DNA from 3 places in the Megamonas funiformis genome. Region 2 is predicted to be linked to each of the others. Evidence: riboswitches for the same ligand, from Rfam matches in the RefSeq annotation. Region 2 holds a riboswitch; each other region holds the start of a gene.

Region 1 (11,377 bases), 600 kb from region 2:
ATTTTTCGATGTATTGGCTAATATTTGTCTAAAAAAATCTCAAGGATTTAAATATAAATTATATGGATTTTTGGCAATCAGTTTAGTTGGATTTGCCTTTTTATGTTTAGCTTACGCTATTAGCATCATGGATTTAAGCATTGCTTATGCCTTATTTGGTGCTTGTGGTTTACTTTTAACTACAATTATTGATAAATTATTTTTCGGTCTACGCATCAAGCCTTTGGGAATTATTGGCTTAATGACGATGATTACTGGTATTGTTTTAATAAAAATGATTTAAATAAATAAAACCACTATTTAGTATGAAATTATATCTTTAAAATTATACTATAATAGTGGTTTTATTTATTCACGTCATTGAACAATTTTATCAAAATCTTTTCGTGGTCTAACTACAAGTTTTTCATCAGCATAACCCAATAATGCAATATAAGCTATTATTTCACCCTTTTTATTTAACCAATGTTTTAATTCTGGATATACAAAGAAAATATCTCCTATCCATAAACTTCCTAATCCTAAATTGTTAGCAGTTAATAACATATTTTCAATACTTGCACATATTGCTTGAATATCACAAATTTCAGCAATATGTTCCTCAAAACTCAAGAATTTTCTATATTCTTTAGATAATGTATTTATTACAAAAATAAGTACTGTAGCTTCTTGCATAATTTTAAAACTATTTTGAGCACTATTGATATAGTTAACATAATTAGGTAATAATGATTGCATTAATTCCCTAGTTATTCCTTAATTTAAAATCTGCATACATTCTTGTTTTGATTTATCCATAACCACTATAAAATACCATGGTTGTCTATTTTTAGCAGAAGGAGCTTATCGTCCAGCTTCTAAAATTTTTTAATTAAATCCTTTTGTTACTTATTCTGCTTAAACTTATGTATACTTCTCCTATTTTCAATATCAATTATCATAGATAGTCACCTTCTTATTATATAAAAATAACCACTATCTAATAAAAAAATTGGGCTAGATAGTGGTTATTTTTATTTTTCTTGTAAAGAATCCCATAATAATAAAATATTATTACCTACTTCTGCATAAAAACGAATACTTTTTGTTTGTTTTCTTTCTTCCCAAGCTACATGGTTTTTTGATTTTTCCTGTGCATATTTTTCTTTAAAAACTTTTAACATTTTATCATTAAACTGTACATCAATCATCATATTATATCTTTGAAAATTTTTATCTACTAAAATATAATGATTATCTAATACTTTTAAATTATATTTTTTCTCAATTAAATCTATATAACCTTTTGGTAATTTATAATCCATATCTTAAAAATCCTTTCTTCATTTATAAATAAAGGCGTAATCCCTAAGGATACGCCTTTATTATTCATTTTAAATCAAATGGAGATAAGTTTCTTAAACTGTTTTCATTAATATCAGCATTAGCAAATTTATCTATCAACTGTTGCACTGCTAGTGTTGCAGATAATTTTCCATTAATTACATCTTCTTCAATTTCTCCTTTACTTTTTATAATCTCTGGACAACGATAAAATAAATTATGCAAATGTTCTTCTATCATAGTATACACCCAAGAAATCGTTTGTTGTTTTCGACGTTCCTTCAAAACACCATTAGCAAAACCTTGTTTCATAAAAACTTTCACAACATTTTGCCAAAAATCCATAATTCCTTCACCTGTATATGCTGAACAAGTATAAGCATGTGTAGTCCAGTGCTCTGTTGCTTGTCGCAAAAATTGCAAAATACGTTCATATTCTGCACGAGTCACCAATGCTCTTTGCTTATTATCTCCATCAGCTTTATTTACTAAAATAGCGTCAGCTAATTCCATAACACCTTTTTTCATGCCCTGTAATTCATCACCAGCACCTGTTAATACAACTAAAAGGAAAAAATCTACCATAGAACGTACTGTCGTTTCACTTTGTCCTACGCCTACCGTTTCCACTAAGATTGTATCATAACCAGCAGCTTCACATAAAAGTAATGTTTCTCTACTTTTACGTGTTAATCCTCCCAAAGTACCTCCAGATGGTGATGGTCGAATAAAAGCATTTGGCTCTCTTGATAACTGCTCCATTCTAGTTTTATCCCCTAAGATACTACCACGTGTAACTGTACTAGATGGGTCTACTGCCAATACTGCTACTTTATGCCCTTGTTGACATAATTTAGTTCCTAAAGCTTCAATTAAAGTAGATTTACCTGCACCTGGTACACCTGTAATTCCAATTCGCATAGATTTTCCAGTATATGGTAAAATTTTTTGAATTACTTCTTGTGCCATAGCAAAATGTACACTTGCATTACTTTCAATTAAAGTAATAGCTCTTGATAAAATCATACGATTTCCAGCTAAAATACCTTTAACATAATCATCTACTGTTAATTTTACTTGTTTAACTATTTTGGGTTTATTTACATGATGTTCAGTTTTATTTTGCTCACTCATACCATCATGTCCACCTTCTACACCTCGCATAACTCTACAGGCAAATTTATCATCATTATTATCAGGTCTCCATGAAGGCTTATACGTATCAGTCATAACATTAGTCCTCCAGACGTTTGTTAAGAAGCTCCAATACTTTTTTTGCACAAACAGGAATTATCGTACCTGGTCCAAAAATGGCAGCAGCACCATGTTCATATAAGAAATCATAATCTTGAGCAGGTATTACCCCACCAATTACTACCATAATATCTTCACGACCACGTTTTTTCAATTCTTCAATGAGTTGTGGCATTAAAGTTTTATGACCAGCTGCCAAGGAACTCATACCTACAATATGCACATCATTATCAACAGCATCTTGAGCAGCTTCTTCTGGTGTTTGGAATAATGGACCAATATCAACATCATAACCCATATCAGCAAAAGCAGTAGCAATTACTTTTGCTCCACGATCATGACCATCTTGTCCCATTTTAGCAATATAGATACGAGGACGACGACCATATTCCACTTCAAACTTATCTGTCATATCACGAACTTCTTTAATAACATCATCATCACTAAATTCACTACTATATACACCAGATATAGAACGAATAATTGCTTTATGTCTACCACAAACTTTTTCTACTGCATCAGAAATTTCACCTTTAGATGCACGTGCTCTTGCTGCTTCTACAGCTAATTCTAATAAATTACCTTCACCTGTTTCCATAGAACGAGTGATAGCTTCAAGACAAGAACGAACTTTGTCATTATCACGATTTGCACGTAATTTTTTAAGTCTCTCAATCTGAGCTAAACGAACTGCTGTATTATCAACTTCTAAAATATCAAGTGGATCTTCTTTATCTAAGCGAAGATAATTTACGCCAACAATTTTTTCACTACCAGAATCAATATGAGCTTGACGACGTGCTGCTGCTTCTTCTATACGCATTTTAGGCAGACCTGTATCAATTGCTTTAGACATACCACCGAGAGCTTCAATTTCTTGAATATGTGCCCAAGCTTTTTTTATGAGTTGATTTGTTAAAAATTCTACATAATACGAACCACCCCATGGGTCAATTACCTTACATACTTTAGTTTCATCTTGAATATATAATTGCGTATTACGAGCAATACGAGCTGAAAAGTCTGTAGGAAGAGCTATAGCTTCATCTAGTGCATTTGTGTGTAAAGATTGTGTATGACCAAGAGCTGCTGCCATAGCTTCAATACAAGTTCGAGTAATATTATTAAATGGATCTTGTTCTGTAAGACTCCAACCAGAAGTCTGAGAATGTGTACGTAAAGCCATAGATTTTGTCTTTTTAGGATGAAAAGAATTGACAATTTTAGCCCAAAGCATACGACCAGCACGCATTTTAGCAATTTCCATGAAATAATTTTTCCCCATAGCCCAAAAGAAAGATAATCGTGGTGCAAATTGGTCAATGGTTAATCCATGTTCTGTACCTGTACGCAAATATTCAAGACCATCAGCTAATGTATAACCTAATTCAATATCTGCTGTTGCACCTGCTTCTTGCATATGATAACCAGAAATAGATATACTATTAAATTTAGGCATATATTTAGAAGTATACTCAAAAATATCACCAATAATTCTCATTGAAGCTGCTGGTGGATAAATATAAGTATTACGTACCATGAACTCTTTTAAAATATCATTTTGAATAGTACCTGCCATAACAGCTTTATCTACACCTTGTTCTTCACCAGCCAAAATATAAAAAGCCATGATAGGAAGTACTGCACCATTCATAGTCATGGATACTGACATCTGATCAAGTGGAATGCCTTTAAATAATATTTCCATATCTAAAATAGAGTCAACTGCTACTCCTGCTTTACCAACATCTCCTACTACACGAGGATGGTCTGAATCATAGCCTCTATGTGTTGCTAAGTCAAAAGCAATAGATAAACCTTTTTGCCCAGCTGCAAGATTTCTACGATAAAAAGCATTTGATTCTTCTGCTGTAGAAAAACCTGCATATTGTCGTACTGTCCATGGTCTTGTTACATACATAGTTGCATATGGACCACGCAAAAATGGTGGAATACCTGCTACAAAATCTAAATGATTACAATCTTTATAAACATTTTCATCATAAAGTGGTGCTACATCTATTTGCTCCATAGTGCGATAAAAATTTTCCTCAAAAGATTTTCCAGTTTCTGCTTTTAAACTTTCTTTCCATTTAGCAAAAGCGACCTCACTCTGTATTGCTTGCTGAAAAGGAATTTGTGTAAAATCTGGTATTTTAGACATTATTCAATCATCCCCTTTTCTTTTTGCATACGAAGTAAAGTTTCATAGCAATTAGAACGAACACTTATATAATCGTCCATACCCGCTTCATCGCATGCTTTTTTTAATTCTGGTGTTGGTGCACCTGCTAAAAAAACTTTCATACTAGGTTTTACAGCCTTAATACCAGAAGTAACAGCTGGCGCGAGTTCTGGATAAGTTGAATCTGTAGAACAAACAATAGCTACATCAGCATTTGAATCAATAGCTGCTTGTACAGCTTCTTCTACTGTTGGAAAACCATTATTAGTAAGTACATTAAATGCTGCTACTTGCATAAATGAAGTAACAAAATCTGCACGTGCTTTATGCTGTGGAATAGGTCCCATATTAGCAAGGAAAATATTTACATTTTCCCCTGTTTTTTCTAGATACTTTTCTGTGCGATGACGAAGTTGTTCATATCTTTCAGTCCAGCGATGTGGCAAAATAGCTTCTATAACTTCACCTGTCGCCTCTCCTGTAAGTGCTGTAGATATTTCACCTAAAGTGGCACCCGCTTTAATAGTCTGTTTAACTGTATTTATTAATGAACCATGTTCACTAAAATCACGTTTACCAATTTCCGATAATAATAATTTAACATAATCATTGTCACGTACTTTTACATTAACTTTAATTGCCATTTTTCTATCTGCTATAATTTTATCAAAATTAATTTCTGGTACTTCCAATAATTTTTCAGTCATATTTGGATACATATTATTACCAACAGCACGATCTTTTCTTGTTGCTAAATTTTTAAAACGAGCTTGTAATACTTCATTAATAGCTATCTGCACAGTATTATTTTCTAAAGCTTTTATTAAACCACCATGAGCTTCAATTTCTTGAAATTTTGCCCAAGCCTTTTGAGTAAACTCTTCTGTCAATGGTTCAAGATACCAACTACCACCAGCAGGGTCTATTGGTTGAATAAAATTAAATTCATGTTGCTCCATAATTTGAATATTTCGTGCAATACGACGAGAAAATTCATCACTAGGACGTATACAATGGTCAAATGGTTTTACAAACATACCATCCATACCACCAACAACAGCAGAAAATGATTGTGTAGCTGCACGAAGTAAATTTACATAAGGATCATATACTGTTTGACAAAAAGACGATGTACTTACATATATATTAATTTTTTGAGCTATATCATCTCCACCACAATTTTTAACAATTTGAGCCCAAATCATTTTCACACTGCGTAATTTAGCAATTTCCATAAAAAAATTTGCACCTATACTAAAATGAAAACGTAAATGACGACAAAAAGTATTCACATCAATGCCACGTCGTTCCATAGATTTCATATATGTTACAGCTTCATTCATGGCATATGCTACTTCTTGGATATCATTTGCACCACCATTGTGATAAACATCTGTATTTACTACTACAGTCTTTAATTCTGGTGCAAATTTTTCTGCCCAACAAATACTATGAGCCATTTCATCATAATATTCATCAAGAGGTCGTGTAAGCTTTCCATCTAAAGCTAATTCTCCAATAGGATCTGCTGTAATAGCACCATGAAGTTTTTTTAGTGATAATTTTTTCTGTTCACACACCACTGCAACAGCAGAAAGTAATGCTATATTAGAAGCACCTGCATAAATATCAATTTCAAATTTTTCTAAATCAACATCATCTAATAATTTATTTACATCTGATAAAGTCGATAAAGAAACACCAATATCTGCGATTTCTTCTTTATTAGCTGTATCTACATCATAACCTTTACGTGTTGCTGTATCCAAAACTACACTTGCAGCTGTTGAACCTTTTAATAATTCATATTTTACCATTTCATTGGCTTCACTAGGAGTTTTAGCATCACACTCTTGAGCTATTGTCCATGGTTTATGTATATAACCACTAGCATTAGCTCCACGTAAATTACTTTCCATTCCTGGATAAGTCTTATTATGAGTTAACCCTTCTAAATCTTCCATACGATAAATAGGGTTTAATGTAATACCTTCATAAGTTTTAGTAAACATACTTTTTTCAAAAGGTTTTCCCTTTAATAATGCCACTACAGCTTCTTTCCATTCTTCATATGAAGGAATTTCAAACTCATCAAAAGTAACAGCAGGAATATCTTGTTCTTGTTGTTCTTCTTGTCGAATTTCTTCGCCAAGTGTTTTATCTTGTTCCATATATAATAATTTCCCTTCTCTACTTCTGCATTTTCATTTAAGGGGATAATTTAATACTATTATTGAATAGTTAATAAATACTCTTATATATCTAATAAATGGTTCGAGTTCCTCCTACCTAGATATTAAATATAAAATTTATAAAAAAGCCATCACTAAATTTAGTGATGGCTGGATTGGTAATATATATTCCCCAAATATTATTTACCATTTTTATTAAATTATTCAAGTATTTATGCTAATCATAATAATGATTAAATTTTTCAGTAAATTAAACATAATTTACAACAAATTAATATGATACATCGATGGCACTTGCTTAAGATAATCATGAGCCATCTTCATGGATTATCTCTATAAACAGAAAAACCGCTTTTCATAAACAATATATGAAAAACGGTAGAAAATTATAATTAGAATTTACATGTATAAAAAACATATACATTCTACTACATCTCTCCCCGTCTCTCGCAGGTCAAACGACGATGCTTCTTATAGGCAGTTCTTCTGACTCAGTATCATTGCTCACTTCGCCTTCCCAGTTTCCCAGTGACATTCATGAAGTTTGCTCCTCTTTACAGCGGCGGGACCGTGCCGGATTTTAACCGTCTTCCCTATTAAGCATAAATATGCACCTATAAGGTTTCATTATCAACTTGTCGCCTTTATTATACTTTTTATTTTATATATTTGTCAACGATAAATTAAAATACTTTTAAGATAATTATTTTATATAGAGTATTGACACAAATTCTATATAGTGATATTCTAAAAAAGAACTGAATATAGTTCAATGAATCAGGTGTCCATTTGGACTTAATAGGGAATTCAGTACGTAATTTATTATTAAGCTGAAACGGTCCCGCCACTGTATGAGGGAACTTATCCAAATTTATGTCACTGGGAAACTGGGAAGGCTTGGATATAGTAATGAACTCGAGTCAGGAGAACTGCCTGATTAACAATCACCGTGTGCAATTAATTTATTTTAATTGCCATACCTGCGAGCGATGGGGAGGAGATTAGACAGTAAATTTTAGAATTTACTCAATGTGTCTATTCACCTCTTTTCAAAGCGAAAAGGGGTTTTTTATTTATCGGTTTTACTTTATGTCTTCAGCAAACATAAAGTAATCATTGCTCAAAATTCCAAACTAATCATTATATTGTTGTATTATTATGCTTATAGCATGCTTAAGTATTATCCTAAGCATGCTATTTTTTTCTTATAATTTAATTTTAAAGATAGCTTTTTTTATAGTTTGACTTTGTTGACAGATAATAGCAGTACGATGAGCATCTTCTGGATAACAAATTAGAAAATCACCTTTGTTAATTAAGTTAACATTAGCTTTTTCTTCACCTATTAATTCCACAAAATCGCGATTTTCGTCAAATGATTTTATTTGCATATCATCGCAAAAGCTCACATCAATACTTTCTTTGCCTTCAATAATCATATGCACATCAATATATTTTTTATGTGCTTCCCAAAAGCGCTCTTCACGTTTTACTGTAGCATAGTTTTCGATATTAACAAAAAACTCATCGCCATTTATTTTATAACTACCTTTTTCATATGCAGTTAAATCATGTTCTTTTGCATAAGTAAAACAAGCTTTAATTTTTTCTGTCAAAAAATCATACTTATCTGCGTATTTAAGATTGCCAAAAATCATGTTTATAACCTCTTTTCTTAGTTTATTAAAATAATTATATCATGATATTGAAAAAATATTCTTCTCCATTTATCATTAAAGCTAAATATTAATATTATAAGTGAGATGATTTTATGGTACACATACCAAAATTAAATACATTACAAACTGAAAATAAAATTCCCTTTAAAGTAGAAGCACCTTTTGAACCTACAGGCGACCAACCTCAAGCGATTGAAGCTTTAGCTCAAGGCATTCAAAATGGTCAAACATCACAAGTTTTATTAGGTGCTACAGGTACAGGAAAGACTTTTACTATCGCTAAATTAATTGAAAAAATCCAAAAACCTACACTTGTTATCGCTCATAATAAAACGCTAGCTGCACAATTAGCTAGTGAGTTTAAAGAATTTTTTCCGCATAACGCTGTAGAATATTTTGTCAGCTACTATGATTATTACCAACCAGAAGCCTATATTGCCCAAACAGATACTTATATCGAAAAAGATTCTTCCATCAATGATGAAATTGATAAGCTTCGCCATTCTGCAACTTGTTCTTTATTCGAACGTCGTGATGTCATCATTGTTGCTAGCGTATCTTGTATCTATGGTTTAGGTTCACCAGAAGATTATTATGATTTAGTCTTATCTGTACGTGAAGGTCAAGAATATCCTCGTGATGATATTTTGCGAAAATTAGTTTCTATCCAATATGAACGCAATGATATAAATTTTGACCGTGGTAAATTTCGCGTTCGTGGTGATGTCATTGAAATTTTTCCTGCTGGCTATAGTGATAGAGCTATCCGCATTGAACTTTTTGGTGATGAGGTTGACCGCATTTTAGAAGTAGATACATTGACTGGCGAAGTCTATGGTCAACGCAAACACATTTTAATTTATCCTGCTTCTCACTATGTAACTTCTAAAGAACATATGAAAGAAGCTATCGACTCCATACAAGAAGAACTTCAACAGCAATTAAAAATCCTTGAAGATGATAATAAACTCTTAGAAGCTCAACGTTTGAAACAACGCACAAATTATGATTTAGAAACTATGGAAGAGATGGGATATTGCTCTGGCATCGAAAATTATTCACGCCATTTAACAGGCAGAAAAGCTGGCGAAGCTCCGTATACACTTCTTGATTATTTCCCTGATGATTTTTTAATCGTCATTGATGAATCTCATGTTACTATACCACAGATAAAAGCTATGTATGCAGGCGACCGCTCACGCAAAGAATCACTTGTAGATAACGGTTTTCGTTTGCCTTCTGCCTTTGATAATCGTCCTTTGCGCTTTGAAGAATTTCTCGATCATATCAATCAGATAATCTATGTTTCTGCTACACCAGCACCATTTGAATTAGCACAAGCAAATCAAGTAGTAGAACAGATAATCCGTCCAACTGGTCTATTAGACCCTGAAATAGAAATTCGCCCACTTGAAGGGCAAATGGACGATTTACTTGGAGAAATCAAAATTCGCACTAAGAAAAATGAACGTGTGCTCATCACTACTTTGACTAAAAAAATGGCTGAAAATCTCACTGATTATTTAAAAGAAATGGGTATCAAAGTCCGTTATCTTCATTCTGATATTGCCACTATTGAAAGAGCGGAAATCATTCGCGATTTACGTCTAGGAAAATTTGATGTACTCGTAGGGATTAACTTATTACGTGAAGGCTTGGATATGCCAGAAGTCTCTTTAGTAGCTATCTTAGACGCTGATAAAGAAGGCTTCTTGCGTTCAGAGACATCTCTCATTCAGACAATTGGTCGTGCTGCTAGAAATGCTCATGGTAAAGTAATCATGTACGCCGACCGCATCACCGATTCTATGCAAAAAGCCATTGATGAAACTATGCGTCGTCGAGAAGTCCAAGATAAATACAATCAAGATCATCATATAACACCGAAAACAATTCAAAAGAAAATAAAAAATCTCATTGAAACTACTATGGTTGCAGAAGAAAAAGCAAGTTATGATGCTGAAAAACCAAAGAAAAAATTGAAAATGACTGTTAAAGAAAAGAAAAAATTAATTCTTTCTTTAACTAAAGAAATGCAAGAAGCTTCTCGCAACTTAGAGTTTGAACGAGCTGCTCAAATTCGCGATATCATCTTTGAATTAAACGAAAAAAAATAATTTATTTATAAAAAAGCACTATAGCATGAAAACTATAGTGCTTTTACTTATTCATCATAAAGATGACAACGTACATATCTATTATTTATCATTTTCATTTCAGGTAATTTCTGTCTGCAAAATTCTTTAGCTTTTGGGCAACGTGTATTGAACGGACAACCTTTTGGCGGATTTAATGGACCTGGCAATTCACCTTGCAAGATAATTCGCTGTTTATGTTTTTCTTTTTGTGGGTCTGGCAATGGAATTGAAGATAACAATGCTTTCGTATATGGGTGTAGAGGATTTGTATATAAATCTTCTGTATCGGCAAGCTCTACAATTTGCCCTAGATACATAACTGCTACTTTTTGGCTGATATAACGTACCATAGCTAAATCATGAGCGATAAATAAATATGTCAGACCTAATTCATGTTGTAATTTTTCTAGTAAATTTACGACTTGTGCTTGAATAGATACATCAAGTGCCGAAATCGGTTCATCGCAGATAATCAGTTTAGGTTCACAAGCAAGTGCTCTAGCTATACCGATACGCTGTCTTTGTCCGCCACTAAATTCATGAGGAAAACGGTTTGCCTGCTCTTTACTCAATCCCACTAATTCCAATAATTCATAGATACGCTCT
Region 2 (11,377 bases):
AGACTAGCTTCTTGCCATGGAAGTGCTATCTTAGCAAAAGCTGTTTGCATGGAACTTAGTCCTGGAATTACTTTTATATTTTCTAAAGGAAAATTCTTGCGCAAAGCACTTAACAAAGAATAATATCCCGGATCACCAGATACCATTACTACTACATCATTATCATTTAATTCAACTTTTATAAAATCCATCACAGCACTGATATCTGCTTTTATGGCAAAAGTTTTTTGACCTTGATGAGAAAATTCATTTAATGCTCTTGTTCCTCCAACTAAAACTTTTGCTTCATTTATAGCTTGCATAGCCATAGGAATGACATATTCTTTCGCTCCTGGACCAATTCCAGCCACAATTATTTTATGTTCCAACCTAATCTACCACCTATTTCTCTTGCATTATCGTCCATGCCCAAAATTTCACCTTTCAAAGTAACCATCACAGTTCCTACTTTAAAAGCATTAAATACATGTTGTTCACTGCGAAGACTAGCTCTTTTAGCTAATAAATCATAAAAACCTTTTTCTACCAATCCATATCTTTCAATGATTGGCATAGCTGCTTCTGTTGTCTTCACTTTAAAAATTTCTTCTACGCCTTTTTTGTCCATGCCCAAAAGAGCAGCATAAGAAGCTAATATTTCCAAGCGAGCATCAGCTATTTTACTATGTGTATAGAAAATTCCTCCAGCTACTTTTACTAATTTACCTAAATGACCAAATAAAAGCACTGATTTAATTCCTTCATCAGCAGCAAATTCCAACATATGACCGATAAAATTACTTGTCTGCACCATAGCTTTTGCTGGAAGATTTAATTTACTAGCGATATTTTCACCAATTTTCCCAGGAACAAAAATAATATCATCAAATCCATTTGCTTTAGCTACAGAAATCTGCGGTGTAAGCGAATTTTTAAAGCCTTCTTCAGACATTGGACGCACCACGCCAGTAGTGCCAATTACAGAAATACCGCCTTCTATACCTAATATAGGATTAAGCGTTTTTTTCGCTAGTTCCACTCCTTTAGGAATAGAAATTGTAATATCACAGCCATAACCTTCTGGCAACAATTCACGAACGACTTTCGTCATCATTTTTCTTGGCCCTGGATTTATTGCCGGCTCTCCTGGCGGAATAGATAAACCTGCCTCTGTAACTTTTCCAATACCTAAGCCAGCATAAAAATTGATTTTATCATCATCTTTATTTATTTTTACTTCCGTAAATACAGAAGCTCCATGTGTGATATCTGGGTCATCACCAGCATCTTTTATGACTTCTGCTCTTGCTCCAGTTGATGTAAGCTCTACATTTTTAATGGGAATATGCAATAATTCTCCACTTAGAGCATATAATTCAATCTCTTGAACGACATTTCCCTGTAAAGCAAGTATAGCAGCTTTTGTACCAGCAGCTGCACAAGAACCTGTTGTATAGCCACTTTTCATTTCTTTACGCATAAAAAAATCTCCCTTTGGGCAGGGAGATAGACTTATCCCGTATTTCTACGAAAAATTCTCCACCTGCCCATCTCTCGTGAGTCTGAAAAATATATCATCTATAAATTTCACGGTGTTTTTCCAATAGGCAAGTCTCCTGACTTAGGTTCCTCGCTGATTTTCGCCTTCCCAAAATAAATTATTTCAGTGACATAATTAAAAATAGCTCCCCTTACAGTGGCGGGACCGTACTGGCTCTTCCAGTTTCCTTATTAAGCTTACGCACCTATCTCTATTTAATTTAATATATTATATTATAGGCATTATCCATTAATACTGCAAATCAAATTATTATTTCTGCAATATCTTTTCCACTAAATTTTTATCTAAATCAGGCAAATAAATAATTTCTTTTGCCAATGTTTCATGTTTATTTATCATTTTTTCCATGAAAACCATATCATACCAACAATTTTGCTTATAACCACATTTTGTAAAATGAGCTATTTTCTTATAATTAAATTTTTCATGGAAAGCTATACTTTGCGGATTGGGATATGTTATGCTTGCTACTAAATTAGTTATATTTTGCAATTTTAAAATCGCTTCTAATTTCGTATATAAAATTTCTCCTATTTTTCTACCTTGATATTTTTCATTAATATAAATAGAAGTTTCTACACATCAATTATAAGCTTGTCGTTCCCTAAAAGTAGAAGCATATGTATAACCTACTATTTCATCACCAATACAAGCTAAAATATAAGGAAATTTCGACATTATTTTTGTTATACGCTGTTTAAATTCGTCAATTATTGGCACTTCATATTCAAAAGTGATATTTGTATTTTTTACATAGGGAGCATAAATTTCTACTAATTTTTCTGCATCATCTATTTTGGCTAAACGAAAAATTATTTTTTCATCATTCTTCATTAAAATCTCTCCTCAATGACTAAATTTTTACTTAAAATCTATACAAATATTTATACTAAATAATTCTAGTCAAAATTTATACTGAGTCAAATAAAAATTTAATCATTATTGATATTCATTCTTGACACCATATACCCCATAGGGTATACTAAAGACATAAAGATAATACCCCTAGAGGTATATAATTATTTTAGAAAAGAGGCGTACATATGGCTACTACTTCTAATTTATCTATTGATAATAATAATCACAAACAAAAAGCATATTCAATCAATATCCATTGTGCTAATTGTGCTGCCAAAATCGAACGAAAAATCAACGAATTATCTGATATAGATAACGCTACTATTTCTATTTTGACTAAACAATTAACTTTGACAGCTAAAAATCCTGATGAATTATTACCTACTATTCAAAAAATAGCAGACAAAATTGAACCTGGCACTATAATCTCTCAACTTGAAGAAAATGCTTCTAATTATAAAGAAAAAATCTATCTAATCGAAAATCTAGATTGTGCTAACTGTGGTGCTAAAATCGAAAAAAAATTAAACGAATTACCTGAAATTAAATCTGCTCAATTGACATTTGCTACTAAAAAATTAAAAATAGTAGCTCAAAATCCTGATGCACTTCTACCTCAAATAAATAAAATAGCTAATTCCATTGAAAATGGGGTAAAAATCATAAAAGCTGACGAAGCTTCTTCAAAATCTCATCAAAATACAAAAAAATTTTTTGATGAAAAAACCATTGATATTATTGAAATTGTATTTGGTGCCATTTTATTTATCATTGGCGAATTTACCTCTCTTGTACCTGACCAATACACACTTTATCTTTATATCGTAGCTTATTTAATTTTAGGTTTCCATGTACTAAAAACTGCCATCACCAATTTATTTCATGGCAATGTCTTCGATGAAAACTTCCTCATGAGTATCGCAACTTTGGGAGCATTTGCTATCAAAGAATATCCTGAAGCTGTCGGTGTTATGCTCTTTTATCGCATTGGCGAATATTTTGAAGAACGTGCTACAGAAAAAAGTCGCAGTCAAATCATGGACGCTGTTGATTTACGACCTGAAACAGTAAATCTTCTCCATGGTGATAAAATTTCTGTTATTTCTGCTCATGAAGCTAAGGTTGGCGATATTTTATTAGTTCGTGCTGGCGATAGAATTCCTGTTGATGGCATTGTCATTGAAGGAGAAAGCCGTTTGGATACATCACCTGTTACTGGCGAACCTGTTCCAATAAAAATTGCCCCTAATAGCTCTATCACTTCTGGTTGTTTGAATATTTCCGGCGCTATCAAAATGAAAGTGGAAAAGCCATTATCTGAATCTATGGTTTCGCGCATTTTACAAGCTGTAGAAAATGCTGCTGCTAATAAACCTAAAATAGATAAATTCATCACTCGTTTTGCTAGAATTTATACTCCTATTGTCGTTTTAGTAGCTACGCTTACAGCTATCATTCCTTCATTGATTACAGGTGATTGGGAACATTGGATTTATACAGCTTTGACTTTTTTAGTAATTAGTTGTCCTTGTGCTTTAGTATTAAGTGTGCCACTTGCTTTCTTTTCTGGTATCGGTAGCGGTTCCAAACAAGGAATTTTATTTAAAGGTGGTCTAGCTTTAGAAGCTTTAAAAAATATAAAAACTATCGTCATGGATAAAACAGGTACACTGACTCATGGTAATTTCACAGTTAAAACTATAAATCCTACAAACAATTACACAAAAGAAGAATTGCTCTCTCTTTGTGCTAGTTGTGAAAAAATTTCCTCTCACCCTATTGCTATCAGTATTATCAATGAAGCCACTAAACAAAAACTCAATTTAAAAACTACTACTGATAATCAAGAAATTGCTGGCGAAGGCATAATTTGCACTATTGATAAACAAAAAATTTATTGTGGTAATAAACGCTTAATGCAACGATTTAATATTGCTTTACCTGATGATTTACCTATTAATGCTGGTACAGAAATATTTATTGGTATAGATAGTAAATATGCTGGCTCTATTGTTATTGATGATACTATCAAAGATGATGCAAAATCCACTATTGCTAAATTAAAAAATTTAGGTTTAACTACAGCTATGCTCACAGGTGATAATGAACATAGTGCTTATGCTGTAGCTAATGAAGTAGGCATTGATAAAGTTCATGCTAAACTTTTACCTGAAGATAAATTAAAAAAATTATCTTCACTTAGACAAGAACATGGTAATGTACTTTTTGTCGGCGATGGTATAAACGACGCTCCTATTCTCGCTGGTGCTGATGTTGGCGCTGCTATGGGTAGTGGTGCTGATGCTGCCATTGAAGCTGCTGACGTAGTATTTATGAATTCTAAAGTTCATTCTATTTTCCAAGCGATAAATATCTCTCGTGATACCATTCGCATAGCATGGCAAAATGTAGTCTTTGCCTTAGGTGTAAAAATACTCATCATGATACTCGGTCTTATGGGATTTGCTTCCATGTGGGCAGCAGTTTTTGCCGATACTGGTGTGGCTATAATTTGTATTTTAAACTCCATTCGCATTCTTTATAAAAACTATTAATAGCTTTCAACTTTTAATAATCTGTTCATTTTCTTTTTAGATGAACAGATTATTTTTTATATTTACGAAAATTTCTTGGAGTACATCCATTATATTTTTTAAAAAGTTCTGCATAATAACTTCCACTATTAAATCCACATTCTAATGCAACTTCTGTAATTGATAAATCTTCATTCTTCAATAAAATCTTACTTTTTTCTAACCTATATAAATTAACAAAATCATTTGGTGTTTTATTTACATATCGCTTAAAAAGTTCATAACACTTACTTTTACCTACATTTCCAGATTTTGCAATATCTTGCAAAATTATTGCTTTTTTATAATTTTGATAAATAAATATTACCATCTGTTTAAATATATTCACATCATCAGAAGTATCATCTTTTATTAAGTTTAAATTTTTATCATTATCTATTAAATTATATATTTGATACCATAAATCATATACTAAAGACAACAATCTCCATTCTTTTGCTCTACAAGATTTTTCCTGCCAATCTATTAATGCAAATAATATTCTATCTAATTGTTTTCCTTCATTATTTTTTAAACACCATGCCAATAGACCATTATTCTCAATAATAGGAATTACATATTCTTGATACATAGCTTTATTAATTTTTAATACTGAAGGATTTACCATTAAACAAATAAATTTACAATCATCATGATTATATTCATAACCATAATGTATCTGCTTTGAATTTACAATTAAAATATCATCTTTTATTAAACGAAAAATTTCTCCATTTATATAAAAATTCATTGAACCTGATAAAATTTTTATAATTTCTATATCATCATGCCAATGACATAAAGCTCTTTTATTTTTATATTGTATTAATTCTCTTATCTTTATAGATATTGGCAATAATAAATTTTCATATTCTACTACTTCTAAATTATTTTCTATTATATACATAAAGCTCATCCTCAGCAGATTATTGTTATAAAAAACTCGGTCAATATTGATAGTATTATCCCTTATTATATATTATTATGACTCTATAATTAATTATTTTAGGAGGTTTTATCATGTTAGCTGATTATCATATGCACACTGAATTTAGTGATGACTCTACTTGCCCTATGGAAAAAGCTATCCAAACAGCAATAGCTAAAAATTTCGATGAAATCTGTTTTACTGAACATATTGATTATGGTGTAAAAACAGATTTAAATTGTGATTGTCAAAAATATCTTGAAAAATTTACATATTATCAAAAATTATTTTCTCCTCAAATAAAACTAAAATTCGGCATGGAATTTGGTATGCAAACACATACTATCAATCAATTTGCCAAAACATTTGCTAGTTATCCCTTTGATTTTATAATACTTTCTTGTCATCAAGTCAATAACCTTGAATTTTGGAACCAAGCTTTTCAAAAAGGAAAAACACAACAAGAATATAATGAACTTTATTACCAAGAAATTTTAAAAGTAATCCAGAAATATAAAGATTATTGTGTTCTTGGTCATTTAGATATGATTAATCGTTACGACCAAAAAGGGATTTATCCTTTCAATAAAGTCTTTGACCTTGTAAATGAGATTTTAAAACAAGTCATAAATGATCATAAAGGCATTGAAATTAATACTTCTTGTTATCGTTATGGACTAAAAGATTTAACGCCTTCCGTTGAAATTTTAAAACTCTATAAAAAATTAGGTGGTGATATTATAACCATTGGTTCTGACGGTCATGATGTTGACCAATATGGCTTTAAAATCCAAGAGACTAAACAAATATTAAAAGATTTAGGATTTAAATATATCTATACATTTGACAAAATGAAACCTATTGTTCATACAATTTAATAATTAAAATAAAAAAACTAGATGCAGTTAAACTACATCTAGTTTTTTATTATTTTCTAGCACATTCATTATCTAAATTAAGCATAATTTTAAGACCATGGTCTAATGTTGGCAATAAATATTCCAAACATTCTCTTACAGCTTTAGGACTTCCCGGCAAATTAATAATCAAAGATTTTTTTCTAATGCCTGAAGTTGCTCGACTCAACATAGCTCTTGGTGTAATTTTTAAACTATACATACGCATAGCTTCAGAAATTCCTGGTGTTTCTCTTTCAATTACATCTTTTGTCGCTTCAGGTGTATTATCCCTTGGCGAAAAACCTGTACCACCTGTTGTCAAAATCAAAGGAATTTCTTTATCCGCAAGCTCTATCATTTTGTCTGCCAATAAAGCTCTATCATCTGGCAAAATTTCCATGGATACTACTTTATAATCAGACTCTTCTACAATCTGCTTTATACATGGACCACTTAAATCTTCACGAAGACCTTTTGCACCTTTATCACTTGCAGTGATTATCGCCACTTCAAACATTTCATTCACCTTCTCAAGCTTCTACAAAAATTGTATCTTGTGCTTTAATTTCTCCGCCATTTAATACAATCGCAAATACACCTTCATTAGGCATGATACATTCACCTGTTTGCTTTTGAATATTGCAACCTAAATGGCATTTTTTACCTATCTGAGTGATTTCCAATAAAATATCATTTACTTTCAATCTTGTACCAATCGGCAAATTTTTTAAATCAATACCTTCAACTAAAAGATTTTCGCCAAATGCACCAGCAGGAACTTTGAAATTATATTTTTCTTCAAAAGCTCTCACCGCTTCCACTGCTAATAAACTTATCTGACGATGCCATTTTCCAGCATGAGCATCATGTTCTAAACCAAAATCTTTTATCATCAAGCCCTTATCTACAGCAGTTTTTAAAGTACCTTTTTGTTCACTGATACATACAGCTAAAATTTTTCCTATCAATTAAAATCTATACTCCTTATTATTTTTCATAATCATAAACGCCAGATTTTCCGCCTTCTTTATGCAATAGACGTATATCTGATATTTCCATACTTTTATCTATAGCCTTGCACATATCATAAATCGTCAATAAAGTAACTGATACAGCATGGAGTGCTTCCATCTCAACGCCAGTCTTACCATTGACTTTTGTTGTCGCAATAGCTTTTATCATATAATTGTCTTCGTCTAATTCAAAATCAATCGTAACTTTTGTAATAAATAATGGATGACAAAGCGGTATCATATCACTTGTTTTTTTCGCTGCCATGATACCAGCTATTCTAGCAACAGCTAATACATCACCTTTTTTATTAGTCTGTTCTTTGATTGAGCGAAAAACTTCTTGATTTACTTTTATACTACCTTCGGCAATAGCTATGCGCATGGTAATGTCTTTTTGACTAACATCAACCATGATAGCTTCACCATCTTGATTAAAATGCGTAAAATTCGCCATATTTTCCTCATTTATAATTTATTATTTTAATTTTTTAGCCACATCAGTTACATCTTTAACAGTATTCACTGTATCTGTGATATCTGATGTTGAATTTCTAAATTCTTTTATGCTTTTACCTAAAGCTTTACTTATTTCTGGCAATTTCTTAGGGCCAAATACCACTAACGCAATCACTAAAATCAAAATTAATTCTGGTATACCTAATCCAAACATCTATTTTTCTCCCATCTAAAATTATTTTACTGAGCTCTTTTTTGAATTAACTGAGCTACAATACTAATTGCAATTTCGGAAGGTGTTTCCGCTTTAATATCTAGCCCTATAGGCATGATAATTTGTTTTATTAAATCTTCGCTAAAGCCTTTTTCAGCTAAATAATTTTCTACATGAATTTTTTTATGTCTACTGCCAATCACGCCAATATATGCTGGAGGATTTTTCAATAAACTTTCTAAAACCAAAGTATCTTTTGTATGACCATTAGTTACAACTATTACATAATCACTATTTTTTATTTCCACTTGCTTACTAAAATCTGTATAATCTACAACTACAATGCGTTTAGCGTCTGGAAATAATTCTTTTTTAGCAAATTCACTGCGTTCTTCAAGCACGATATATTCAAATTCTAAATTTGGCAATAATTTTGCGACCTCTTGAGCTACATATCCGCCACCGAACAAATAAACTCTAGGGCTTTGCTTCATGATTTCTAAATACTGCCCAGATTGATTTGTTGTATCCATCTGCAATAAAGATTTTTTAGTCAACTTTTCTTTCAAAGCAAAACTTTCCGCTAAGTCATAAACTTTAAAGTCAAAGTTTTCATTTTGCCAACTTAAGTTCAAAACGATTTTATTTTTTGTATTAATTAAAGTCAATGCTTTTTCCACTTGAACTAAATCTTTTTGCTGTAAACAATATAGAGCAACTGTCAACTGACCGCCACAAACCATACCATATTCACCGGCAGTAGCATTATTCAAAGAAAAAGTCTGCACTATGGATTTACCATTTTTTAAATTTTGTTTAGCTTCCTGTATAGCCAAATATTCTAAAGGACCACCGCCAATTGTATCCACCGTTGAGCCATCAGATAAAATAAGCATATGTGCACCTACTCCGCGCGGAGCAGAACCTTTTTTCTCCATGACCATTGCTAAAATCACAGGATTATTTACTTTTAATTGTGTCTGCACTTTTTGCCAAAAAGCTTTTATTGTAATCATTTTTTGCCCTGCTTTCTCAAATTTTTCAAGCCATATAATACAGCTTCTAAAGCACCGCCACCTATAGCTCTAGATTTATCAGATATACTGAAACAATGGCTTTGCTCTGCTCGTGGGTCAATGTCTCCACATTTCATCTTATCTGTAACTATAATACCATCATGCAACATACCGCGGACAATACCATCTATTAAAGCTGTTACTTCCCTATCATCAACATAGGCTACAATATCGCCTTTTTTTACAAAATCACCAATTTTTGCCACGGATTTAAATACGCCCTCGCCATTAGCTCTGATAATTCGCTCTACAGTATAACCGCCAATATTTCCTGGAACACCTGTATTTTTTATAGCACTGCCCTCTTCGATTACCTTACCTAAGAAATGACCTCTTTTCGTTTCGATAACATAATCGCAATCTTTTTTAGCTGTAAATCCAGGCCCTACAGCAATGACAATCGGTGCATCATCAATTTTTGTATTTATATTTTTCTTAGCCATTATAGCATCAATGATAATATCTGGTTTATACTCTTTCGCAATATCAGCATTTTCATCAACAATTACAGCAATTTTATCTTTTGCGATAACTTCTTGTGCCTCTTGATAATTATTTACTAACTTTCCTTTTATGCCTTCTATATTCACTTCATTTTCATAAACAGCATTAGAATAAGACACTGTCAATCTCACAGTCAAAGGCTTTTCTATCTCCGTCATAATAATCGGAAATCCTGCTCGTTGTAATCGCCAAGCAATGCCTGAAGCTAAATCGCCAGCGCCTTTTATCAATATTTTTTCCATTAAAATTACCTTTACCTTCTCTATTTTTACTTTCTAAAACTCATCACGATAACTACTTATCGCCACTTTTATTTTACATTCTGTCAATTTTTCAGCTATAAATATAGCCTCTTTTAAAGCAAGTAAAGTATCAACTTGATTTAGGATAACAAAAAAATCTCGCCTACCTATATCTTTTCTTGCCCCTTGTTCACTTGATATCACTTTTATTATATCATTTTTTGTCAGATTTTCGTTTACTTGCTTTTGTAAAAACTTTGCTAAAAGTTCTGCCCGACATAAAGATTTTAACGGCTGATTTAATGCACTCATGCCTACGATATACACTACTTTATTTGATGAAGATATATAAACTGGTTCTTTTTGTTTAGGGAATTTAAATGGCAATCTTTTTGCTCCATCAGCTTCAATCAAAGTTATATCTGCCAAAGATATGATTTCTCGCAAAAATTCTTCGTCCCATGAACTTATCTTTTTGCCATAATCTTGACCAGTAAATACCCAATTTTGCTGTTTTAATTTTTGCTTTAATAAATTTTTATCTCTTATTGTTATGGCATCTGCTGTTTTAAACATCTTTGTTGTTGTTGTAATCAAAACTTTCTTATGTTCACGCACTAAATTTTTAGCTAATAATTTTATTGTAGACGTTTTACCACCTGCACCAGATATAGAAATTATATCTTGATTTTTCACTTGCAAATACTCTACTATACTTTTATTAATCAACTTTTTCTTTGTATATTCTAAAAACATAAATTTATTCTCCTATGAGGTGTTTTCTATGTATAAAAAATCTCTATGCGTTGTTATTTTGGCTGCTGGCAATAGCTCTCGTTTCGGTGCGAATAAATTACTTTATCCTATAAATAATATTCCTATGTATCAATATACTTTAAATTTAATCAAAAAGCTAAATCCCAAACAAACAATTTTAGTTACTAAATATCCTGAAATCACCAAAAAAATTGACCCAAATATAATAATTATTCCTAACTATGATACTCATTTGGGTCAATCTCATTCTATGCAATTAGCCATAAAAGCCAGCCAACAATTATCTTCTGCTGATAA
Region 3 (11,377 bases), 1.2 Mb from region 2:
GTATTTAGATTTTTAATTGTAAAACTTAATTTGAAGACTCCTGGTCGTGGGGATGACGAAGAAATCAAACTTTATAGAAAAGCTGATTACAAACAAAAAGTAGCAGGCGATGAACGTGATAGAAAAGCTGCTGCATTTTTAGAAGCTTTAGGTGGTAAAAATAATATCGTAGATGTTACAAACTGTGCTACTCGTCTTCGTGTAACTGTAAAAGATGATAGTTTAGTAAAAGATACAAATGTATTTATGGCAGCAGGTGCTCATGGATTAGTTCATAATGGTTGTGCTATTCAAGTAATTGTAGGTCTTTCTGTACCACAAGTTCGTGAACGTTTTGAAGCTTTACTTCAAGGTCCTGATGTACTTCAAAAAGAAGAATTAGTTTCTAACACAGATAAATCTCCAAGCTTAAAAGCTTTTGCAACTGGTGATTTAGTGTCTATTGAAAATGTACCTGATGAAGCATTTGCTTCTCGTGCTATGGGCGATGGTGTAGCAATTATTCCAACTGAAAAATATATTACAGCACCAGCTAATGGTTCTGTTATGATGGTAATGGAAGAAACAGGACACGCTCTTGGTCTTAAACTTGATACAGATATGGAAATTTTAATTCATATAGGTATTGATACAGTTAATATGAAAGGCGATGGCTTCAAAGTTTTAGTCAAAGCTGGCGATGAAGTAAAAGTTGGCGATAAATTAGTAGAAATTGATATTGAAAAAATCAAAAGAGCTGGATATAATCCAATCACTATAATGATAGCTACTAATTTTGACCAATATAGCTTATTAAAATTTGAAAAAGAACAAAAAGTAATTGCAGGCAAAACAACTGTAAGCACATATTAATAAAATTAAGGCAAAATATAATGGTAAAATATTATATTTTGCCTTTTTGCTATAATTTTTATAATATAATAGAAAGAGTGATATAAATATAATTAAAATTTAAGATATAAGGTGAAGATATGAAAAGTATAAGAGTTGTAGCAGCTATAATTAAAGATAAAGATAAAATTTTGGCAACTAAAAGAAGTTATGGGGAGTTTAAAGGTGGTTGGGAATTCCCTGGTGGAAAGATAGAAGAAGGAGAAGATAAAAAAACAGCATTAATTAGAGAAATAAAAGAAGAATTAAATGCTAATATTGAAATTGATAGCTACTTTGCTACGATAGATTATACGTATCCTAATTTTCATATGATTATGGATTGCTATATTTGCAGTATAGATGATTTTGCAATCAATGAAGAAATACATGATGAGGCAAAGTGGCTGACAAAAGATGAATTAGATAGTGTGAATTGGCTGGCAGCTGATGAAAAAATCGTAAATAAATTAAAAATATATTTAAGTTCAAAGATTGCAGTAAGTGCTTGTCTTTTAGGTGGTAATTGTAGATATAATGGCAAAAATAATTATAATGAAGAAATAGAGCATTTGCTAAAAGATAAAGAAGTATATAAAATTTGCCCAGAAGTATTGACAGGACTTAGTATTCCTAGAAAGCCTGTAGAAATAAAAGATAATAAAGTCATAACACAGGATAATGAGGATATGACAGAGATTTTTCTTCATGGTGTAGATATGGCATGGGAAAAATTAAAAGATAAAAATATAGATTTAGCTATATTGAAGGCGAATAGTCCAACATGTGGCAGTAAAACAATTTATGATGGAACTTTTTCCCATACATTAGTAGAAGGAAATGGATTGTTTGCTAAATTATTAAAAGATAATAAAATCATGGTAATCAGTGAAAAAGATATAGAATAAAAAAATACCTAATGAGTTTATGTGATAAATTTTGCTTTATACATAGCTCATTAGGTATTTTTTATAGAATTAAATTATTAAGTTTGTTTAGACTTATTTGTCTAAATGCCAAATATCATTATTATATTCAGCTATTGTGCGGTCACTGGAGAAGTAACCAGCGTTAGCAATATTGATTAAAGATTTTTTAGCCCAAGCTAAGCGGTCTTCGTAATCATTATATGCTTGGTCTTTTGTTTGAATATAAGCTTTTAAATCTAATAAACTCATGAACCAGTCTTTAGAAATTAATTCGTGATGTAAACGATGGAGATTTTCTGTCTGTCCAATAGAAGTCATTTCTTCAGAAATTAAGAAGTCTACTGCATTTTTAATGATTTCATCATTATTATAGTATTTTCCTGCATCATAATCATTGTTGTTGTAATGAGCGATAACATCATCACTGCTTTCGCCGAAGATATAGATATTGTCATCGCCAACAAGTTCATGAATTTCTACATTAGCGCCATCTTCAGTACCGATTGTAATAGCACCATTGAGCATGAATTTCATATTACCAGTACCACTAGCTTCTTTACTTGCAAGAGAAATCTGTTCAGAGAAATCGCAAGCAGGAATGAGTTTTTCAGCGTTAGTTACATTGTAGTTTTCTACCATTACCACTTGAATATATTTAGAAGCTACAGGGTCTTTAGCGATAATATCTTGAAGACATAAGATAGCATGAATTATATCTTTAGCAATGATATAAGCTGGTGCAGCTTTAGCGCCAAAAATGAAAGTAATAGGTGTAGAAGGAACATAACCACTGCGGATTTTTTGAAGAAGTTGAATGATATAGAGTAAATTCATTTGTTGACGTTTATATTCATGTAAACGTTTAATTTGAATATCAAAAATGCTATTTGGATTTAAAGTCAAATGCATTGTTTTATTTAAATAGTTGCATAAATCCTGTTTACGATTTTGTTTGATAGTTAAGAGTTTATTTAAAACAGTTTCATCATCAACAAATTTCAATAAATCTTTTAATTTTGTAGCATCAGTTTTGTATTCATCACCAATTAAAGATGTGATATATTGACTTAACTCATGGTTGCAATGCAATAACCAACGGCGAAAAGTGATCCCATTTGTTTTGTTGTTGAATTTTTCTGGGTATAATTCATAGAAAGCTTTTAATTCGCTATTTTTAAGAATTTCAGTATGCAAGGAAGCAACACCATTGATACTATAGCCAAAATGAATATCCATATGAGCCATATGCACAAGGTTATGCTCATCAATGATTTGTACAGCTTTGTTATCACTGCGAGATTTAGCAATAGCATTTAATTCTTGAATAGTAGAAATGAGTTGAGGTACTACTTGTTTTAAATCTTCAAGATGCCATTTTTCAAGTGCTTCAGCCAAGATAGTGTGGTTTGTGTATGCACATGTTTTGGATACGATATCAATAGCTTCATGTAAATCGATACCTTCTAAAACTAAGCGATTGATTAATTCAGGAATTACCATAGATGGATGTGTATCATTGATTTGGATACATACATATTTATAAAGTTCATGTAAATCATGTCCTTTAGCTTTTTCTTCCATCAAGATTAATTGTGCAGCATTGCTTACCATGAAATACTGTTGATAGATACGAAGCATTTGACCTTCTTTGGTGCTATCATCAGGATAGAGGAATAAAGTTAAATTTTTACGAATGTCTTTTTGGTCAAAAGAAATACCATCATTGACGATAGTTTCGTCAATAGTATCAATATCGAAAAGATGTAATTTATTTAATCCTTTTTGATAGCCTAATACATCAATATCATATAGTTTGGAATGAACAGTAAAACCATTAAATTCGACATCAAAACCAATATTAGTATCATTTAACCAAGATTTATCTGTAATCCATGGATTTTTTTCTTCTTTTTGAAGATGATTTTCAAATTTTTGTTTGAATAAACCAAAATGGTAATTTAAACCTACACCATCTCCAGATAAATTTAAAGTTGCAATAGAGTCTAAGAAGCAAGCAGCAAGTCTTCCAAGACCACCATTACCTAAAGATGGTTCGAGTTCAATTTCTTCTATATCACTTAAATTTTTGCCATTATCAGCAAGTAATGTTTTTATTTCATCATAAATACCTAAATTTATTAGGTTGTTAGATAATAATTTACCTATTAAAAATTCAGCAGAAATATAATAAAGTTTACGAGGGGTTGAAGTTGGTTTTCTGTCATTGCTTAAATTTTTTACTAGCATTAATAATCCAGTATACAATTCTTCATTTGTACAATCTTCAATTGTTTTATTAAATTGAGTTTGTAAAATATTAGTTAATTTAGTTTGCATATTTTCTACTCCTTTAATATTAAACTTTGATTATGCACCACTATATTTAGATTAGAGAATAAGCAATATTTTGTAAAGGTTATTCTCTAGTTCTATATTATAATATATAGTGTCAATACTTAAGGTTTTTTCTAAAGAGTAAGAAAAAAGAATTAATTACATATATTAAATACATAGATATTAAAAGTTTAAATTTCTTTAGAGTAGATAATAAAAACTGCACTTCTAAAATTATATTAGGTTAATTTTAAAAATGCAGTTTCTAGTTTATAAATTTAATTTTATCTGGAATCTTTATTATTTTAATTGCAAATATTCTTCATCAGTTACAGGTTCAAGCCATTCGTTAGAGCCACCAACAGCAGGAACTTCAATAGCTAAATGAGAAAAGAAACTATCTTTTGTAGCACCATGCCAATGTTTTACTTCTGCAGGAATATTGACAACATCGCCAGCTTTTAATTTTTGAGCAGGTTTTCCCCATTCTTGATAATATCCTTCGCCAGCTGTTACTAATAACATTTGACCGCCTTTATGATGAATATGCCAATTGTTGCGACAAGCAGGTTCAAAAGTAACGTTACCAATAGAAACACCTGTAGTAGTTAGCATATTCAAATGAACTTGACCAATAAAAAATTTACTGAATTGTTCTGGTAATTTATCTCCTAAAGGAAAAATTAAAGAATTACTAAATTCTTTTAATGTAGACATATTATTACCTCCAAATAAATATTTTTCTATATATTGTTATACTACTTGGAGTGAACTTCAAGTCAAGGTTTTAAATAAAATATTATGTATATTAAAATGGATTTCTCATTTGAAAAAGTATTTTATCTATGATAAAATATCTATAAAGTTCAGTTTTCCGAACTAATAGCTTTAATATTTAAAGGTATGGTGATATTATGGCAAATTTGAATAATTTCATGTTTAAGGTAAAAGATTATAATAAAAATAAATCAAATAATATTGTAAATAGTAATATTACTTTTAATGAATATGCAGATAAATGGTTAAAAGAATATCATTTACAGATAAGAAAATTAGATTTGCCTATAGTTATTAATAATATAAATATTGGTAAATATTATTTTGGTCAAAAGAGATTAAAAGATATTACTTCTTTGGATTATCAACAATTTTTGATGAATTATTCTTTAGGGAGAAAGAAATCTTCTGTAGAACAGGCAAATTCAATTATTCAAAGTTTATTAAAATCGGCATTAAATAAAAAATATATATAATTATTAAATTTTTAGTTTTAATTTATTTATTAATTAAGACTAAATTCTGTATAGTGCAGAATTTAGTCTATTTTTTTATATAGATATTTTATTTTAATTGAAATGTAAATTGTTGAGTAGCATAACATCTAACATCTTGTCCGTTAGTATTTTTAGCTGGTAAAAATTGCCATTTATATGCTGTATTTAAAGCTGCTTCATCAAGTGCAGAACTTCCTGAAGAAGAAATTATTTCAGCAGATTCTATACTGCCATCTTTACCAATAAGAAAACGTACTATGGATACGCCTTCAATTTTATTATTGCGTTCTTTAATAGGATACTTTGGAGTAGGACTTTTTATTATTCTGGGAGGAATTGCAGGGTTACTATAAACATTATCATCATTATCATCGTTACCATCGCTATCTCCTACACCAGAACCACTGCCTGATCCAGAACTTTCACCATCACCTGTTCCTTCACTAGAACCAGAGTCTGTACCAGCTCCATTACCAGAACCTGTATCATCATTAGTATTTATAGTAGCATTATTACCGTTATGATGATTAGAATGTTCAACGTTATTATTTATTGGTGGAGCAATTACTGCTTCCTCTGTAGTTATTTCATGTTTTTCCACTTTTTCTTGTAATTCTTGAATTTGTTCGTAAGTTACATTAGTGGTAGCTATGTCAGAATGTTGTAAAATACTATCTGGAGTTATAGGAGCTTGCTCTACTGGCGCAGGCTCTAAAGGTGGTGTATAAGTAGAGTCTGTGATATTCGCTGATGCACTGCCTCCACCACTTCCGCTTACAGAAGTTATTTCCACAATTTCATCATATTGTGGTAGAGTAGTGAATTTTAATAATCCAGTGATAGAAATAAAAAGAAATATAAATATGTGAAATAAAAATGAACCAATTATACTGATTTTCTTTCGTTTTTGTTCATCCATTAATTACCACCCGCTCCATTTGTTGCTAAACCAAAACGAGTGATACCAGCTTTTTTTAATGTATCAATAAAAGAAACTACTTTGTCATAATTAATATCTTTATCTGCTCGAATAATAATAGCAAATGATGGATTATTTTTTTGCTCTTTAGTTGCTTGCATTAATAATGTTTGAATATCTGTTTGTTGGTCTTCTAGATAAATACTACCATCATCCTTTAGGGTTACCGTAAAATTAGTTTTGTTATCAATAGCAGCAGAAGTAGCTTGTGGTAAATTTACAGGAATAGTTTTTTGTTCTACCATGTACATCGTACTAAGCATAAAAAATACCAATAAAAAAAACATAATATCAATCATTGGAATGATATTTAAATCAGGTTGTTTAGTCTCACGATAATTTCTTAATTTCATTTATTAGCACCTCTGACTTTAGCCTCAGATAAAGCAGAAAAACATTGTTCCATATTAGTGATAATATTGTTCATTTTATGTGAGAGATAAGAATGAACACATAAAGATAAAATTGCCACACAAAGACCAGAAGCTGTGGCAATTAGAGCTTCACCGATACCACCTGTAATGGCCATTGGTTGACCAGCTTGAATATTAAAAATACTAAATGTGGTAATCATACCAACAATAGTTCCTAAAAGTCCTAAAAGTGGAGCTAATGTGGTAATTACACTTAAATAACTTAATTTTTCACGTAAACGAGACATTACAATATTACCCTTCATTTCCATAAAAGCCTCAGTACGTTCTACTGTAGGCAAAGGACTTGCTTGAGTTAGAATATTAGCACAAGCTCCTTTATGTGTTTTAGCAAATTCAAAAGCTTTTTCTAGCGTTTCTCCAGATAGAATATCGCAATATTGTTTAGTAAATAAATGACCAGAATCAATAGATTTATAAAACAGATATCGTTCAATAGCAATAAAAATAATAACTAGTGAACAAATAAGTAGTGGATACATTACTAATCCACCTTTTTCAAAATACATTAATACATCAGACAAAATATTACCTCCTAAAAATAAAAATACCTTCCTAACCTGAAAAGAAAGGAAGGCATAAATATATAAAATAAATTTAAATTCAGCAATATTATATATTTTCCTATCCATGTCACTCGCAGGAATCGGAAAGATAATATAGGCAGTTCTTCTGGCTTGGAGTCATTGCATAATTTCGCCTTCCCAGTTTCCCAGTGACATAAATGAAATATAGCTCGTCCTTACAGCGGCGGGACCGCATCGGCTTATACCGATTTCTCTATTAAGTACAAAGTACACCTAAATTATGAATTATTCATTTGTTGCATAGAAGTATAGCATTTTTTATAAAAAAAAACAATAGTATTTGATAAAAGATTAAAATTAGATTAAATTTTTATTGACATTAACTATATTATCATTTATAATGCAAAATTGTAATAGATAAATACAATCTATGAAAAGATAAATATAGATAAAGTTAGGTGTAGCAATACTTAATAGAGAAACAGGTGTGAAACCTGTGCTATCCCGTAGCTGTAATGTGGAGCGAGTCTTAAATATGTCACTGGGAAACTGGGAAGGCAAGATGAGCGGTGAAGCAGAGCCAGAAGAACTGCCTAATTTTAGTAGCCAATAAAAGTTACTGCGAGAGACGGTATGGTGAAGTTTTTACATAATTACGCCTTTTGTTGATAACAAAAGGCTTTTTTGTATTTAATTTAAATAAATAGAGAAATTATATGGGGAATCTAGTGAGAATCTAGAGCTGTACCGCAACTGTGTTGGGAGCAGTATTATCAGTATCCTCTCGCAAAGGGATAATATTGCATAGATCTTAGTCAGGGCGCCATTTTTATGTTCATAATTTGCGATGTACAAATTTGAATAGTGCAAATAAACGTAGATATTATTTATATGTTTATAATTAGCACTGTTTTGTCATGCAGTTATGAAAAAAACGACTGCATATATTGTAGTCGTTTTTTTTTATAAAAACTTATATGAATTATAGATATGGAGAGTGTGAAATGAATTTATCAAAGAAAAAATTAGCTATGTGTATATGTTTAGCAACTTTAAATTTAGGCAATAATTATGTAGGAGCAACTGAAGCAACAGAAACAGTTGAACAGTTAAAATCTTATAATTTAGATGAAGTAGTTATAACAGCTACAAAAAGAGAAGAAAATTTAACGGATGCTAATGCTAACATTAGTGTAATAACAAAAGAAGATATAGAACGTATGCATTATAATACTATAGAAGAGGCTCTGCGTACTGTGACAGGTATACAATTTTTAGATTATAATTTACCTGGGTATAGTATGTCAAAAGTTAGAATAAATGGTTCTGATCAAGTTGTAGTATTGATTGATGGTGTTCGTGTATCAATGACAGGTACAGGACAAACATATCCATTTCATTTAGTTAGTGATATGGAAAATATTGAGCGTATAGAAGTTTTAAAAGGCTCAGCGTCTGTATTATATGGTAGCGATGCTAAAGGGGGAGTAATAAATATTATTACCAAGAAAGATACTGAGCCTAAAACCAAAATAACTACTAGTACAGGACGTTTTGGTAAAGAAGAATATAAAATAAGTACTGAAGGTTCATTAGGAGATACAAGTTATAGAATTTATGGACAAAAAGCTATTTCAGGAAAATTCAAAGATGGTAATGATATAGAATGGAAAGCGCATGATAATTCTGAAAATATAGGAGTGATGTTAAAGCAAGATCTTTCAGATAATGCTAATATTATACTAAATTATACAAATGGTGATGATGATTTTTCTTTTTTAGATCATTTATATAATCAAGATATTAAAGGTGAAGCTAAGTCAAGAAATTTGCAAATAATATATAATCAAAAAATAGATGATAGTTTGAGCAATGTATTAAGTTATAATAATGCCAAATTTGAACATGTTGGATTATTACATAATTCAAGAGATGATAGTTGGGGTAATTTCTGGAATAATAGATATAAAAGTACAGTGATAAATGATACTTTAACAAAAATTTTTGGTGATACTCATGTGGTTACTGTAGGTCTTGAGCATATAAAATCCGAAAATTTAAATCCATCAACAGTATGGACACCAGATTATCGTTCCTATGAAACATATCAATCGTTAAAAAATACATCATATTTTTTACAAGATGAATGGATGTTTGATGATAAATGGAAATTAACAAGTGGTATACGCTATGATGATCCATCTGGTGGTCTAGTAGAATTAGAATCAAATACAGCTAAAAGTTTTAATTTAGGATATAATTTTACAGATGATACTAATATATATATAGCATATAATGATTATTTTGTATTGCCATCAATGTATCAACTTTATGATACTAACTATGGTAATGCTAAATTGTTACCAGAAGAAGGCAAAAATTATGAAGTGGGCATTAATCATAAAATTGATGATAGTTCAATGATTAATGCACATTATTTTAAACGTGATTCTGACAGGAATATAGGTTTTGATGTGAAAGAAGATACTTATGTTAATGACAGTGAAAAAGCTCATGGTTTTGATATTCAATATGAAAAATATTTTGATGACTCTTGGCATGGATTATTGAGTTGGTCGAGGTTATCATATACAAATAAAAAAGGAACTACAGATTATGGATATTTACCTAAAAATATGGTAACAGTTGGTGTAGATTATACAAAAGATAAATGGAATATTGGATTAGATGGAAAAGGTTTTATTGGTAGAGATGGCAATAAGGTAGAATCAAAAGGGTGGCCAAGTGATAATTATTGGGTATTCAATTTAGGATTAAATTATAAACCAGAAGATAATCTAAAAGTTTTTGCTAAGGTAAATAATTTATTCAATCAAGAATATGCAGAACAAACTAATGCTATTTGGTGGGGCAGTAAACCAGGTGATTGGTATGGTATGCCAGGTAGAAATTTTGCAGTTGGTATGGAATATGAATTTTAATTTAATATAAAAGATTAGGAAGAAACATATAGAAAATAAAGATTTTCTATATGTTTTCTTCTTAAAATAAGATAATTAAATAATGGATATGAGGAAAGGGTTTAACCTATGGTAAAATATTTATTTAATTATCCAGTTATAGATTGGTATGAAAAAGAACTCCAGTTGATGGGACAATCATTAGGTGAATATGTAGCATCTATGAAATTAGATGGCATAGAACAATTAATTTATGATAATAATATGATATTAAAATATAAAGAATCAACAATAGGTGTACATCTTGAATATTGGTCTTATTGGATAGATTTTTGGTGGAATAATCAGCAACGATTAGATTATATATTTGAAAGTAATGAAGAAAAGAAACATTATTATAAAGCTCAAAATATATATGAATGGATTGAATATATAAAAAAAAATATAACTTTGGCTCTGAATTTAAAACCTCAATATTTAGTATGGCATGTGTCAGAAGCAAATGTTCAAGAAATATTTACTTATAATTTTTATTATAATGATAGACAAGTTTTATTAGCTACTAGTGAAGTTTTTAATGAAGTAGCAAAAATAATACCAGATAATGTACTGATATTATTTGAAAATTTATGGTGGCCAGGATTGCGTTTAAATAGTATGGAGAATGTAGTGTATTTTTTTGAGAAATTAAAACATAATAATGTTGGCATTATGTTAGATACTGGACATTTAATGAATACAAATATAAATTTAACATCAGAATTAGAAGCTAGTATATTTATTAAGGATATTGTAAATAATTTAGGTAGTTTTGCGAGTTTGATAAAAGGAGTACATTTAAATTGTTCATTATCAGGGCAATATCAAAAAAAATTTATTGAACAGCAATTTAAATTTTGTGAATTTGATAAACATAGATTATGGGAACATATTACAAAAATTGATAAACATGAAATTTTTCAAACTAAAGCTCCAAGTTTTTTAATAGATTATATACAACCACAATATGTGGTTCATGAACTTGCTTACGATAATTTAATATTATTACGTAATAAAATAATGGCACAATCAAGAAATTGTAAAATGTATTGAGGTTAATGATTATGAGA

What was found. Region 2 has a riboswitch for cobalamin ahead of cbiD (cobalt-precorrin-5B (C(1))-methyltransferase CbiD). Riboswitches for the same ligand answer to the same signal wherever they lie in the genome.
Region 1: it holds a riboswitch for cobalamin, as region 2 does, so the genes downstream of both, GXM21_RS04390 (methylmalonyl-CoA mutase family protein) here and cbiD (cobalt-precorrin-5B (C(1))-methyltransferase CbiD) in region 2, are expected to answer to the same signal.
Region 3: it holds a riboswitch for cobalamin, as region 2 does, so the genes downstream of both, GXM21_RS08375 (TonB-dependent receptor plug domain-containing protein) here and cbiD (cobalt-precorrin-5B (C(1))-methyltransferase CbiD) in region 2, are expected to answer to the same signal.

The regions. Positions count from the first base shown of each region.
Region 1 covers NZ_CP048627.1:894,883-906,259, reverse strand. Annotated here, with positions in the region: gene GXM21_RS04415 (DMT family transporter) at 1-283, shown strand, start outside; gene GXM21_RS04410 (nitroreductase family protein) at 358-738, opposite strand; gene GXM21_RS04405 (hypothetical protein) at 1,014-1,304, opposite strand; gene meaB (methylmalonyl Co-A mutase-associated GTPase MeaB) at 1,369-2,553, opposite strand; gene scpA (methylmalonyl-CoA mutase) at 2,558-4,741, opposite strand; gene GXM21_RS04390 (methylmalonyl-CoA mutase family protein) at 4,741-6,933, opposite strand; cobalamin riboswitch at 7,414-7,587, opposite strand; cobalamin riboswitch at 7,717-7,905, shown strand; gene GXM21_RS04385 (NanQ anomerase/TabA/YiaL family protein) at 8,160-8,612, opposite strand; gene uvrB (excinuclease ABC subunit UvrB) at 8,726-10,750, shown strand; gene GXM21_RS04375 (ABC transporter ATP-binding protein) at 10,798-11,377, opposite strand, start outside.
Region 2 covers NZ_CP048627.1:293,805-305,181, reverse strand. Annotated here, with positions in the region: gene cbiE (precorrin-6y C5,15-methyltransferase (decarboxylating) subunit CbiE) at 1-368, opposite strand, end outside; gene cbiD (cobalt-precorrin-5B (C(1))-methyltransferase CbiD) at 353-1,459, opposite strand; cobalamin riboswitch at 1,569-1,743, opposite strand; partial or broken gene GXM21_RS01410 (N-acetyltransferase family protein) at 1,790-2,374, opposite strand; gene GXM21_RS01405 (heavy metal translocating P-type ATPase) at 2,584-4,953, shown strand; gene GXM21_RS01400 (helix-turn-helix domain-containing protein) at 5,003-5,878, opposite strand; gene GXM21_RS01395 (histidinol-phosphatase HisJ family protein) at 5,992-6,777, shown strand; gene GXM21_RS01390 (MogA/MoaB family molybdenum cofactor biosynthesis protein) at 6,827-7,315, opposite strand; gene GXM21_RS01385 (MOSC domain-containing protein) at 7,329-7,766, opposite strand; gene moaC (cyclic pyranopterin monophosphate synthase MoaC) at 7,786-8,265, opposite strand; gene tatA (twin-arginine translocase TatA/TatE family subunit) at 8,287-8,481, opposite strand; gene GXM21_RS01370 (XdhC family protein) at 8,508-9,497, opposite strand; gene yqeB (selenium-dependent molybdenum cofactor biosynthesis protein YqeB) at 9,494-10,303, opposite strand; gene yqeC (selenium cofactor biosynthesis protein YqeC) at 10,337-11,059, opposite strand; gene GXM21_RS01355 (nucleotidyltransferase family protein) at 11,088-11,377, shown strand, end outside.
Region 3 covers NZ_CP048627.1:1,646,237-1,657,613, reverse strand. Annotated here, with positions in the region: gene GXM21_RS08415 (alpha-glucoside-specific PTS transporter subunit IIBC) at 1-852, shown strand, start outside; gene GXM21_RS08410 (2-thiouracil desulfurase family protein) at 972-1,778, shown strand; gene GXM21_RS08405 (glycogen/starch/alpha-glucan phosphorylase) at 1,872-4,136, opposite strand; gene GXM21_RS08400 (cupin domain-containing protein) at 4,434-4,850, opposite strand; gene GXM21_RS08395 (hypothetical protein) at 5,048-5,386, shown strand; gene GXM21_RS08390 (energy transducer TonB) at 5,475-6,326, opposite strand; gene GXM21_RS08385 (ExbD/TolR family protein) at 6,326-6,739, opposite strand; gene GXM21_RS08380 (MotA/TolQ/ExbB proton channel family protein) at 6,736-7,344, opposite strand; cobalamin riboswitch at 7,466-7,639, opposite strand; cobalamin riboswitch at 7,787-7,958, shown strand; cobalamin riboswitch at 8,006-8,192, shown strand; gene GXM21_RS08375 (TonB-dependent receptor plug domain-containing protein) at 8,352-10,289, shown strand; gene GXM21_RS08370 (TIM barrel protein) at 10,398-11,360, shown strand; gene GXM21_RS08365 (ABC transporter substrate-binding protein) at 11,366-11,377, shown strand, end outside.